Methanothermobacter thermautotrophicus str. Delta H: one gene and its partner. The protein of the gene in region 2 binds, or shares a complex with, the protein of the main gene of each other region. Links are inferred from orthologs where the notes say so. Each region holds a gene or a part of one and is shown on either strand. Other genes may lie near its edges.

Region 1 (4,564 bases), 1.4 Mb from region 2 along the record:
GTCTGCGAGGAGTATCTTGACCCTGAAGCCAGCATCCTGGAGCTCCCTGAGTTTCCTTACCGTCAGGGCGTGCCCCAGATGAATCCTTCCTGAGGGCTCATATCCGGTGTAGACAACGGGTTCATCCTTCTTGAGGACATCCATTAACTCTTCAGGGGTTATGACCTCCAGAACGTCACGGGTTATGGTTTTCAGCGAATCATCCATTCAATCATTCCTCCGCCTCATCCTCGATGATGTAGAGTCTTTTATCGATTTCTATGACAGGGACCTGTTCCCCTATATCCAGTGTTGATGTGTAGCTGTCCGCCTCAAGGTCCACGGGTTCAAAGGTTTCCGGGTGGAGTATCTGGATCATTCCAGGGGATCTTGAGGTTACAGTGGTGGTCTTCACATCATCTGCACGGCCCACAACATCCATATCCTCATATTCCCCCCAGAGTATGTTCTTTACCTCACGGGTCTCAAGGTCCCTCACACTCACGCCCTTCTTTCGGAGGTCAATGACTGCCAGAATTCTGTTATGGTGGGATAGAAAGTCTCCAACCCTGAAATTCGCAAGCCTGAGGGATATCCACGTCCTGTAGAGGCCCTTGCCCGTCGATTTGTCCTGACCCATGAGTCTGGGGGACTCCATTGTTATCCCCCCGAGTTTCTCCCGGATGGCGTCCACAACCTTCCGGGCGGATTTGTGGGATCCTATGTAGTAGTCAACACCCTCCTTCACCTCAACCCTCTGGGGGAGGTAGGCCAGTTTGTCCCGCCTGGAAAGTTTCAGGAGTGTCCTCTGGACAACCCTGTCAGCTGTTTCTATTTCGGTTTCTGCAAGTTCCCTTCCATCGGCCCTCAGCTGTATAACCGCCTCATAGTAGCCGGAGCTCTGTTTACTGCAGGTGGGGCATACTGTGTTGGTGATGCGGACCTCCACCTCGTATTCCTGGCTGAGCCGCTTCCCGAGGACCTCTGCATCAACCTCCACAAGGCACCTGTAGATGGTGCCCCTCTCCTGCATTATTTCGAGTTCGATTTCAGGGTTCTCAACGGGTTCATCCCAGCTTATACTGTCCTCAAGGGCCCTGTACACGATTTCCTCGTCTGGGAGTCCTTCATCCAGCCACTGACCACTTATAAACTTTGCACGGCAGTGGCTGCATACCCTGACCTCTATTCTGTCAGGTATCCTGAGGATACTGTAGTCCTCAAGGAAACAGTCCCTGCAGAGGCCTTCATATAATTCAGAATCAGAACTACCGCATCTGACACAGAACATTTTCTATGGCTGCTCCTCTCTGTTCTCTAGACGTTCTTGAGGGGGGCCTTGGCACCACAGGCCTCACACTTGAGGAGTGATATGCGGCCCTCCCTGATTATCCTTGTGTCCGGTCTGTTGCATTCGTGGCATATGACGAACTTGTTCACGTAGTCCTCTATCCTCTCATTTATGAGGAAGTGGGTGAATTTTCCCTGAAGTATGGCCCTTCCGCCCTCAAGATTCCCTGCGGTACCCAGTTCCCTCAGAAGGAATTTCAGCAGGTGCTGCGGGTCCCTGTTGAGGGCATCTGCAACCTCCCTGAAGTTCTGTATGAATGTCCTGTTTCCCTGTATGACAGAGTATGCCTTTGGAACCTCAAAACGTTTTGTTTCAAACACTTCAGGGGGCAGCTGGTCTATTGCCCTTTCAAGTAATTTTTCATAATCATCCATAACTGATACCTCCAGTAAAAGTGTGTAAATGGAAAATTCAGACTATCTTAAGGTATCCCCTTGCGGGTTCAAATATGGCTCCCTTGTCCTTGAGGATCCTTATTAGTTCTTCAACCTTTTCCTCACTTACATTATATCTATCCATCATCTCAGTTATAAGAATATTGGTGGGTGCCCTGCCACCGTAGTCATCCTCATATTCCTTTATGAGTTCAAGGAGAAGTCTGAACTTATCCCTCTCTGATTTTGGTGTCCTCCCCTCAACCTTGTCTATATCTATCTTGCCTGTCTCGGGGTCATAGCCGACCTGTTTGAGGCAGGCCTGTGACAGTTTTATTGCCTTCCTTGCATCCTCTGCCTCAACATGTTCCTTAAGTTTTATCTTGGCACTGGCCTCTGATAGACGCACAAGGGCCTCCAGCTGCCTCGCGGTTATGGGGACCGGTGAGTCCTCATCTGCGGCGCTGGCCCTCATGGAGACATAGAAGTCCTCCAGGACCTGCATGGCCTCATCTGTGAGGACCGGCCTGACGTTCTTCCTTGCATAGGCTATGTACTTCCTCAGGAGTTCAGGGTCAATCTCGAAGGGCATGTGGTCCTCCTTGTGTGTCTTGAGGATGTGCCTTGCAAGCTCCCTGTCCTTCTCCTCATCCGGTTTGTCCTCAACCACGAATATGAGGTCGAAACGTGATAGTATTGTTGATGGAAGATCTATCTGCTCTGCAATTGACTTGTAACTATCGAATCTTCCGAACTTGGGGTTTGCAGCTGCCAGGACCGAACACCGGGAATTCAGGGTTGCCATTATCCCTGCCTTAGCTATGCTGATGGTCTGCTGCTCCAGGGCCTCGTGTATGGCTGAGCGGTCCTCCTCACGCATCTTGTCAAGTTCGTCCACACAGACGTTACCCTTATCCCCGAGGACCAGGGCCCCTGCCTCAAGTGACCAGCCACCGAATTCGTCCCTCACGGCTGCCGCTGTGAGACCGACCCCTGAGGTACCCTTACCGCTGGTGTATATCCCCCTGGGGGCCAGCTTTGAGACGTACTTGAGCATCTGTGACTTACCGATACCCGGGTCCCCCACTATGAGTATGTGGATATCCCCACGGAGCCTGGTCTTATCATCCAGTTCCTTCCCGGTTCCTCCAAAGAGCTGGAGGGCTATGGCCTCCTTAACCTCACGGTAGCCGTGTATGGATGGTGCGGTGGACCTTATGATCTTCTCATAGATGTTGGGGTCCCCTGCAAGCTCCTTTATCTTTTCCTCATCCTCTTCACTTATCTGGAGCTCCTCAAATTCCTGTTCAAGGAATTCGGTGTAGTTCCCGTAGATGAAGTTCTTGAAACGTTTTGTTCTCTCGTCCCGCACCGTCCTGAGGGTGCCGGTCACCCTCACAATATCCCCGGGTGTGAGGGTGTCAACCAGGTCGTCCTCCAGGACAACTGTTATCTGCCGGGGCTGTTCCCCACCGGAAAGGTTCTCCAGGGGCTCCTGGAGTTTCAGTGTCTGGGTGTCCAGGAACTCGGATTCGTCCTGAAGGAGCCTGAAGGATCTCCCACCACACTCTGAGCAGAGTGATGGCTCTGTGATCATGTTGGTTGACTGTGTTACCGCATGGTGCCGCATACACCCACGGCACTCAAAGACGGCCTTAACTATCCTTGGCCTTATCTCATCGGTCTTCCTGACGATGCCATCAACTGCCACGAACTTACCTATGAATTTACTCCGGAGCTCCCTGAGGGGTATTACGTTGCTGATCCCGCTGAACCTTATGTTGAGGTCCACATTCTTTCGGAGGCGGTCGATGTTCCTTATGGCCTGCTGGGCCGCCCTTATCACATCATCGGGTTTTTCGATGAGGAGGTCTGCAAGGTCAGGGTCAAACATTTCAAGGTCAAGATAATCAACTTCAATTGATCTGACGTTTGGATATTTCTCTATTGCCTCAAATACCCTGTCCTTGTAGTCCTGCAGTGAAAAGAATTCCTCAAATTTTGTAAGTGTCTTGCTCTTATCCACGGTTTTCATCATGGAAAGTATATTATGATAACATTATAAACCTTAGTCTGTGCACAGATAACTGTAAACAGAACTTAGTTTAGCGTGCTCTGGAGGGACCAGATCAGATATAAAACTGTGAACTGAGAGCTGAATCCACGGCAACGGGGTTGATAGAATGAAGAGATCAAGGATAAACCTTTTTAAACTGACTTCAATGACCATATCCGTCCTGGGAGTTCTTCTTATAATAGGAACAATCCTGGTATTTGCCTACATAGGTGTTGATACCATCTCAGATGCAATATCAGGTAGTGTGAACAGGGGGGAGGAGTACGATGAACTTGCAAAGCTTCAGAGCGACTACTCTTCCCTGAAGGTCCAGTACGATTCAGTCAAGAAGGAGGTATACCAGAGGAACAATGATAACCTCACGAAGACCTACCTGAATGCTGAAATAGAACTTGTGAAGGCAAGGTCAGCTATAGACGACGTTAAAAGTGCACTTGAGACCAGCAAGCCCAAATCAGAGGTTGATGAAAGGATTAAAACGGCCAGGTATCAGCTACAGGTAGCCTCACAGGCCCTGAGTGATGTGAGGGCCCTCATGTAGTTTCAGGGGATCCTTCTCTCCCATTTTCTTTTACTCTTATCTTTCATGTGGGTTCTAGTGGATTATTCTTTCCCATTTTTCTTTACCCTTGAAGTCCCTCCCCACAATGTACATCTCTGCACTGGCCTTCCTTGATGAGGCCGGCTTGGTGGTTTTAAGTTTCCAGAAGTCCTTCCTCAGTTCCTTTATAACCCTGTCAAGCTCAGGGCCCTGGAATGCCTTTATCAGGATGTTTCCCTTCC
Region 2 (7,949 bases):
AGACAGGTAAGGTATCCAAGGGTACAAATGAGGTTACCAAGGCTGTCGAGAGGGGAGTTGCTCAGCTCGTATTAATAGCTGAGGACGTTGAACCTGCAGAGATCGTTGCTCACCTTCCACTCCTCGCAGAGGAAAAGGAAATACCATACATATACATCCCAACAAAGGATGAACTGGGTGCAGCCGCAGGTCTGAACGTTGGAACAGCATCATCAGCCATCGTTGAGGCAGGCGACGCCGAGGACCTCATAAAAGAGATAATAGAAAAGGTCGAAGAACTTAAGAAATAGATGAAAGGCACTAAAAGCCTTTCAATTTCAATTTAATAAAGGTGATTTAATGGATGACGCAACTCCAGCAGAGGTTATTGAGGTTCTCAAGAGAACCGGGATGACTGGAGAGGTAATGCAGGTTAAATGCAGGATCCTTGATGGAAGAGATAAGGGAAGGATACTGACAAGGAACGTTATGGGTCCCATAAGGGAAGGCGACATCCTGATGCTCCTCGACACCATCCGAGAGGCAAAGGAGATAAGGACCCCATAATCAGGAAGGTGTTTACCAATGAGAGTCTGTTCATTCTGCCATGAAGAAATAGAGCCAGGCACCGGCAAGATGTACGTCAAAAGGGACGGTACAATCTATTTCTTCTGCAGCAGCAAATGCGAGAAAAACATGATAAAACTGGGAAGGGTTCCAAGAAAAGTTAAATGGGTCAAAAAATGATGGAAAAAAGCTTTGTAATGTTAAAACCTGACGCAGTAAAAAGGCGCCTCGCAGGAAGGATAATAGCCAGGTTCGAGGACAGGGGACTCAAGATAGTCGCCTTTAAGATGCTGCAGATCCCGGAAGACCTTGCAATGGAGCACTACCAGGAACACAGGGAAAAGCCCTTCTTCAGGGACCTGGTGGACTACATAACATCAGCACCTGTCATTGCAATGGTCATTGAGGGTAAGGACTGCATATCCCTCATAAGGAAGATGGTTGGCGCAACCAACCCTGCAGAGGCAGACCTCGGGACAATCAGGGGAGACTTCGCCCTTGAAACAGGTAGAAACATAATACACGCTTCAGATTCTCCAGAATCAGCCGAAAGGGAGATTAAACTTTTCTTTGATGAATCGGAAATTTGCAGTTACGAGATGCCTGATAGAGAAATGATATACGAGGAATAAACGCGGAGATTCCAATGAAGATCAGATCACCCATCGTCTCAGTACTCGGACACGTGGATCACGGGAAAACCACACTTCTTGACCATATAAGGGGCAGCGCAGTTGCCTCAAGGGAGGCAGGTGGTATAACCCAGCACATAGGGGCCACAGAGATACCCATGGATGTCATTGAGGGGATCTGCGGAGACTTCCTCAAAAAATTCTCGATCAGGGAAACACTACCAGGACTCTTCTTCATTGATACACCAGGACATGAGGCGTTCACAACCCTCAGAAAACGTGGAGGGGCCCTTGCGGATCTTGCAATACTCATAGTCGATATAAATGAGGGATTCAAGCCCCAGACACAGGAGGCCCTCAACATCCTCAGGATGTACAGGACACCCTTCGTGGTGGCTGCAAACAAGATAGACAGGATCCATGGATGGAGGGTCCACGAGGGACGCCCCTTCATGGAGACCTTCAGCAAACAGGACATCCAGGTCCAGCAGAAACTGGACACAAAGGTCTATGAACTTGTGGGCAAACTCCATGAGGAGGGCTTTGAATCAGAGAGATTCGACAGGGTCACAGACTTCGCCTCACAGGTCAGCATAATACCCATAAGTGCCATAACAGGCGAGGGTATACCTGAACTCCTCACAATGCTCATGGGACTGGCACAGCAGTACCTCAGGGAGCAGCTCAAAATCGAGGAGGATTCCCCTGCCAGGGGCACCATCCTGGAGGTCAAGGAGGAGACAGGCCTCGGCATGACCATAGACGCTGTAATATATGATGGAATACTCAGAAAGGACGACACCATAGCCATGATGACATCAAAGGATGTCATATCCACCAGGATAAGATCACTCCTCAAACCAAGGCCCCTCGAGGAGATGAGGGAATCCAGGAAGAAGTTCCAGAAGGTCGATGAGGTCGTTGCAGCAGCCGGTATAAAGATCGTGGCACCGGGCATCGATGACGTCATGGCCGGCTCACCCCTCAGGGTTGTAACAGACCCCGAGAAGGTGAGGGAGGAGATACTCAGCGAAATCGAGGACATCAAGATAGACACCGATGAGGCAGGCGTCGTTGTGAAGGCAGACACCCTCGGATCACTGGAGGCGGTGGTCAAGATCCTCAGGGACATGTATGTCCCCATAAAGGTGGCAGACATAGGTGACGTCTCAAGGAGGGACGTGGTGAATGCAGGTATAGCCCTCCAGGAGGACAGGGTCTATGGGGCCATAATAGCCTTCAATGTTAAGGTGATACCCTCAGCAGCCCAGGAACTCAAAAACTCAGACATAAAGCTCTTCCAGGGCAACGTCATCTACAGGCTCATGGAGGAATATGAGGAATGGGTCAGGGGCATTGAGGAAGAGAAGAAAAAGAAATGGATGGAAGCCATCATAAAACCTGCAAGCATAAGACTCATACCCAAACTGGTCTTCAGACAGAGCAAGCCAGCCATTGGAGGAGTTGAGGTCCTCACAGGCGTCATCAGGCAGGGCTACCCCCTCATGAATGATGATGGGGAGACGGTGGGTACCGTGGAGAGCATGCAGGACAAGGGTGAAAACCTCAAATCAGCATCACGCGGCCAGAAGGTTGCAATGGCCATAAAGGATGCTGTTTATGGTAAGACGATCCATGAGGGAGATACACTCTACGTTGACATACCCGAAAACCACTACCACATCCTTAAAGAACAGCTCTCAGGGGATCTGACAGACGAGGAACTTGATCTCATGGATAAGATAGCTGAAATCAAGAGGAAGAAGAATCCTGACTGGGGAATGAAGGCACCATTTTAAAATATAAGGAGGAGATATATTGGCATTTAAGGTTGTGATTTCAGACAAGGAGAAGAGCGTCCAGATGGAGGTCGACCCATCAGAGTCCAGGGGCCTCATTGGCCTCACCATAGGCGACGAATTCGATGGATCAATAATAGGCCTCAGCGGATACAAACTGAAGATCACAGGTGGAAGCGATAAGAACGGTTTCCCGATGAAGAAGACAGTGCCAGGTGCAAGGAGGATAAGGAGCCTTGTATCAGGCGGTGTGGGCTATAAACCCAGACGCGATGGCGAGAGAAGAAGAAAAACCTTCAGGGGAAACACAATATCTGATGACATAGTCCAGATAAACACCGTTGTCATTGAGAAGGGTGAGAAACCACTCGAAGAACTCCTTGGCGCCGATGAGGAATAATAAAAGCGTTTATAGGTGTAATCTGTGAAAAATCAATCCGAAATAAACATTGGTCTTGTGGGGCACGTGGACCATGGTAAAACAACCCTTACAAAGGCACTTTCAGGTGTCTGGACCGACACACACAGTGAGGAAACCAAGAGGGGCATCTCCATACGTCTGGGCTATGCCGACATAACCTTCAGGAAGTGCCCGCAGTGCGAAGCCCCAATGTGCTATACAACGGCAGAGATATGTGAGAGGTGCGGCACAGAGACAGAGCTCCTCAGGAAGGTTTCCTTTGTGGATGCCCCGGGCCATGAAACCCTCATGGCTACCATGCTCTCTGGAGCAGCCCTCATGGACGGCGCCATACTCGTGATAGCTGCAAACGAACCATGCCCCCAGCCCCAGACAAAGGAGCACCTCATGGCCCTTGATGTTATAGGGGTGAAGGATGTCATCGTCGTCCAGAACAAGATAGATATCGTTTCGAAGGAGAGGGCGCTTGAAAGCTACAGGGAGATCAAGGAGTTCGTGAAGGGTACCTGCGCTGAGGATGCACCTATAATACCGGTATCTGCTCAACAGGGCGCCAACATTGATATCCTCATTGAAACCATTGAGGAGAGAATCAAAACCCCCAAGAGGGACGTTGATAAACCTGCCAGGATGTACGTGGCCAGGTCCTTTGACATAAACAAACCTGGCGCAGACCCCGAACACCTCGCAGGAGGAGTTATAGGGGGCTCACTGGTCCAGGGCAGGCTCAGGGTTGGAGACGAGATAGAGATAAGACCGGGCATACAGGTCAAAAAGGACGGTAAGCAGACCTGGATGAGTCTGCACTCCACAATCACGGGCCTGGTGGCCGGTGGAGAGGAGATGGAAGAAGTTGGACCCGGCGGACTCGTGGGTGTCGGGACACTCCTGGATCCAGCCCTCACCAAGGCGGACTCACTTTCAGGGTCAGTTGCCGGGGAACCAGGCACACTGCCACCTGTAAGGCACTCATTCACCATGGAGACACACCTCCTGGAGAGGGTTGTCGGTACCAAGGAGGAGACCAAGGTCGAACCCATAAAGACAGGGGAACCCCTGATGATAAACGTCGGTACCACAACCACGGTGGGTGTTGTCAAATCTGCCAGGGCAGATGATGCCGACGTGGTCCTCAAACTCCCTGCATGCGCAGAGGAGGGTCAGAGGATAGCCCTCTCCAGGCGTGTCGGTGCAAGATGGAGGCTGATAGGATATGGTATCATCAAATAGGGTGGTCATAGACACCAATTTTTTATGATACCCTACCAGTTCCGGGTCGACATCGTATCCGAGCTCCGGAGACTCTTCCCAAAAAACGACCTTCTTGTCCCATCCTTCGTCATAGGGGAACTTGAAGGCATAAAGAGACATTCAGGCGGTGATGCGAGGATAGCCGCGTCCGTTGGACTCGCACTCGCAAAGAAACCCCCCTTCAGGATTTTTGAGGAGAAACTCCTTGAAGGTGAAACCGTTGACGACGCGCTTCTCCGGATCTCAGATGTCCTCTGCACCAGCGACCGGGAACTCAGAAGAAGGGCAAGGTCGAAGGGAATACCTGTTGTCTACCTGAGACAGAAAAGATATCTTGGAGTGGATGGGCATATATTGGAGTAGGAGGTTTACTCATGAATCTGTGGAAGGATATTGAACCGGGACCATCAGTACCCGAGGTTGTCTATGCGGTTGTTGAAATACCAAAGGGTTCAAGGAACAAGTACGAATACCACAAGGACCTTCAGGCATTCGCCCTTGACAGGGTACTCTACTCAGCAGTATTCTACCCTGCAGAGTACGGTATAATACCAAGGACACTCTACGATGACGGAGACCCCATGGACATCCTCGTACTCATGGATGAACCAACATTCCCGGGCTGCATCATAGAATCAAGACCCATAGGCCTTTTAAGGATGATCGATGGTGGTGACCAGGACGACAAGATCCTGGCGGTGCCTGTGGCAGACCCGCACTTCGCCGATGTAAAGGACATCTCAGACATACCAGAGCACAACCTTAAGGAGATAGCAAACTTCTTTGAAACCTACAAGAAACTTGAAGGTAAAAAAACAGAGACACTCGGATGGGAGGGTGCTGAAAAGGCATTTGAAGCAGTCAACCACTCCATAGAACTCTACAGGAAAAAATATATGGAGTAATTCTTTAATGGGGGATCCCATTGTATTATGTAACAAAGATTGTTGATACCGTCAGAATACCTCCAGACCGCTTTGAAGAGCCACTGGAGGAGGTCGCCGTCGAGGTTCTAAACGAGACCTACGTTGGAAGGATGGATAAGAACCTCGGGCAGCTGATAACCGTCAAAGAGATAGAGGATATAGGGATAGGAAAGGTTATAATGGGTGACGGTGCCGCCTACCATGAGGTGACCTTCACAGCCCTCTTCTTCAAACCTGAACTACATGAAATCGTTGAGGGTGAGGTTATAGAGATAGCAGAGTTCGGAGCCTTCGTGCGCATAGGTCCGGTGGATGGCCTGGTGCACGTTTCACAGGTAACCGACGACTACATAACCTACGACCCCAAGAAGGGCTCCCTCACAGGTAAGGAGTCAGGCAGACGCCTCGACGAGGGCGACCTTGTAAGGGCAAGGATAGTCGCACTCAGCCTCAAGGGCCGAAGAGAGGGCGTAAAGGTGGGCCTCACCATGAGGCAGCCCGGCCTTGGAAAATTCGAATGGATTGAAGAAGAGAAGAGGAAGAGTAAAAAATGACTGAGAAGGCATGCACAAGGTGTAAGAGAATCACCAGTGACGAAAGATGCCCGGTCTGCAATGTCCCGGCATCCACCAACTGGAGCGGACTCCTCATAATAATAGATCCGGATAAATCAGATATAGCCAGGGAGCTCAACATAACACTGCCTGGTGAATACGCGCTGAGGGTCAGATAGTGTACATACTGCCGGAGGAACTGAGGGCGGAGCTCAAAAGGCCACTTGGAGAGCTCCACAGGTCATTCAGTGACGTTGATGTGGGGAACTCATTCCTCATAACGGTTGGTGACGTCACAACCCGCAATGCACTGGAGCATGGCCTTAAACCCGATGTCAGCATAATAGATAACAGGATCCAGAGAAGGGACTCTGACCATGAATTCAGGGACACAGCAACCATTCTCAGATCCAGGAACCCGCCAGGCACAGTAACAGAGAGCCTCTGGAAATCCATCGAAGAGGCCATAGAGGGCGCCACAGAGAGAGGAGAGCGCTTCATGATAGTTGTTGACGGTGAGGAGGACCTTGCCGTTTTACCATCAATACTTCTCGCCCCACCTGACACAGTGATTCTTTACGGACAGCCAGATGAGGGCGTTGTGCTGGTGAGGGCCAGTGAAACATCCAGTAAGGCTGAAGAACTCATGAAAAAATTTGAGGAGGCATAAAATGGAGATTAACATAATCGAGGAAAAGGAAAACCCACTCTTAAACAGGAAGGAGATAAGGTTTGAATGCTTATACGAGGGCGAATCAACCCCAAAGGTCCTTGAAGTTAAGAACAAACTCGTTGCAATGCTTGACGCTGATAAGGATCTTCTCGTGGTTGACAAAATTGACCAGGGTTTCGGTGAGCCAAGGGCGACCGGCTATGCCAAGATTTATGAGTCAGCTGAGAAACTCACCGAGATAGAACCCGAACACGTGATAAAGAAGAACACTGAGGCATCAGAGGAAGAGGAGGAGGAATAGATGAAGAAATTTGAGCTCTACGAGGTCAAGGACGGTAAACTCGTCAGGAAGAACCCCTTCTGTGTCAGGTGCTCAAACGGTGTCTTCATGGCAGACCATGGGGACAGGTACGCCTGCGGTAAATGCGGATACACCGAATGGAAAAACAGGGAATAGGTGGAAACTTGAACCTGAGGGCTGGCAGATTGAATAGCGGGATGGAGGATGAGGCCGCGGAGTTCACATCATCCCTCACATTTGATCACCACATATTTGAGGCCGACATTGAGTGTAACATGGCACATACACGCATGCTGGCCCATGAGGGCATAATCCCTGAGGAAGTGGCCGCTAAAATCATAGATGCCCTTGAAAGCCTCAGGGAGGAGGGTATAGAGGCCCTTGACATGGACCCATCGGTGGAGGATATCCATATGGCCGTTGAGAACTATGTAACGGCCAGGATCGGAGAGGAAGCAGGGTTCATGCACACAGGCAAATCCAGGAACGATCAGGTCGCAACCGATCTCAGACTGGCCCTCAGGGAGAGGATAAGGACAATAAGCCGTGAACTCCTTGATTTTATTGACAGTATCTCAGACCTTGCCCTCGATCACACCGAAACCGTCATGGTGGGCTACACCCACCTTCAGCATGCCCAGCCAACAACCCTAGGCCACCACCTCATGGCCTACGCCAGCTCCCTCAGGAGGGACTATGAGAGGCTCCAGGATACCCTTAAGAGGGTTGACCAGAACCCCCTGGGATCCGCTGCCATGACAACAACCAGCTTCCCCATAAACAGGGAACTCACGACCCGGCTCCTCGGGTTCTCAGATTACATGAAAAATTCCATGGACGCCGTCA

The links. Proteins that work in one complex are often made in the same cells at the same time.
Region 1: the proteins of eif2g (region 2) and MTH_RS08490 are in contact, whole or in part, in a crystal structure (PDB 2QMU), measured with the Saccharolobus solfataricus proteins. The link is inferred for Methanothermobacter thermautotrophicus str. Delta H from one-to-one orthologs. Residues at the interface, in WP_009988771.1 of Saccharolobus solfataricus: Trp33, Pro65, Glu66, Gln148, Val151, Asp152, Val154, Ser155, Lys156, Ala159, Leu160, Tyr163, Arg164, Lys167, Ile180, Ile181, Pro182, Val183, Ser184, Leu186, His187, Ile189, Asn190, Asp192, Ser193; in WP_231918336.1 of Saccharolobus solfataricus: Met1, Leu2, Arg4, Leu5, Tyr6, Lys8, Leu9, Pro10, Ile106, Lys108, Lys109, Glu110, Lys111.

The regions. Positions count from the first base shown.
Region 1 is NC_000916.1:1,621,168-1,625,731, forward strand. What follows is about bases 1-2,960. They hold MTH_RS08490 (translation initiation factor IF-2 subunit beta), read right to left. Parts: upstream 1,705-2,960; coding sequence 1,297-1,704; downstream 1-1,296. Other genes in these bases: MTH_RS08480 (tyrosine--tRNA ligase), read right to left, coding at 1-207; MTH_RS08485 (60S ribosomal export protein NMD3), read right to left, coding at 212-1,270; mcm (minichromosome maintenance protein MCM), read right to left, coding at 1,742-2,960. Outside these bases: more of mcm, read right to left, coding at 2,961-3,739; MTH_RS08500 (hypothetical protein), read left to right, coding at 3,888-4,322; rrmJ (23S rRNA (uridine(2552)-2'-O)-methyltransferase), read right to left, coding at 4,377-4,564. UniProt on the Methanocaldococcus jannaschii protein: eIF-2 functions in the early steps of protein synthesis by forming a ternary complex with GTP and initiator tRNA.
Region 2 is NC_000916.1:198,275-206,223, forward strand. What follows is about bases 2,705-5,514. They hold eif2g (translation initiation factor IF-2 subunit gamma), read left to right. Parts: upstream 2,705-3,401; coding sequence 3,402-4,628; downstream 4,629-5,514. Other genes in these bases: infB (translation initiation factor IF-2), read left to right, coding at 2,705-2,977; MTH_RS01195 (30S ribosomal protein S6e), read left to right, coding at 2,997-3,377; MTH_RS01205 (PIN domain-containing protein), read left to right, coding at 4,653-5,012; MTH_RS01210 (inorganic diphosphatase), read left to right, coding at 5,024-5,514. In the rest of the region: rpl7ae (50S ribosomal protein L7Ae), read left to right, coding at 1-290; MTH_RS01175 (30S ribosomal protein S28e), read left to right, coding at 340-546; MTH_RS01180 (50S ribosomal protein L24e), read left to right, coding at 565-726; ndk (nucleoside-diphosphate kinase), read left to right, coding at 723-1,178; more of infB, read left to right, coding at 1,193-2,704; more of MTH_RS01210, read left to right, coding at 5,515-5,554; rpoE (DNA-directed RNA polymerase), read left to right, coding at 5,575-6,129; transcription elongation factor subunit Spt4, read left to right, coding at 6,126-6,308; MTH_RS01225 (GTP-dependent dephospho-CoA kinase family protein), read left to right, coding at 6,308-6,799; MTH_RS01230 (30S ribosomal protein S24e), read left to right, coding at 6,801-7,103; MTH_RS01235 (30S ribosomal protein S27ae), read left to right, coding at 7,104-7,259; argH (argininosuccinate lyase), read left to right, coding at 7,268-7,949. UniProt on the Methanocaldococcus jannaschii protein: eIF-2 functions in the early steps of protein synthesis by forming a ternary complex with GTP and initiator tRNA.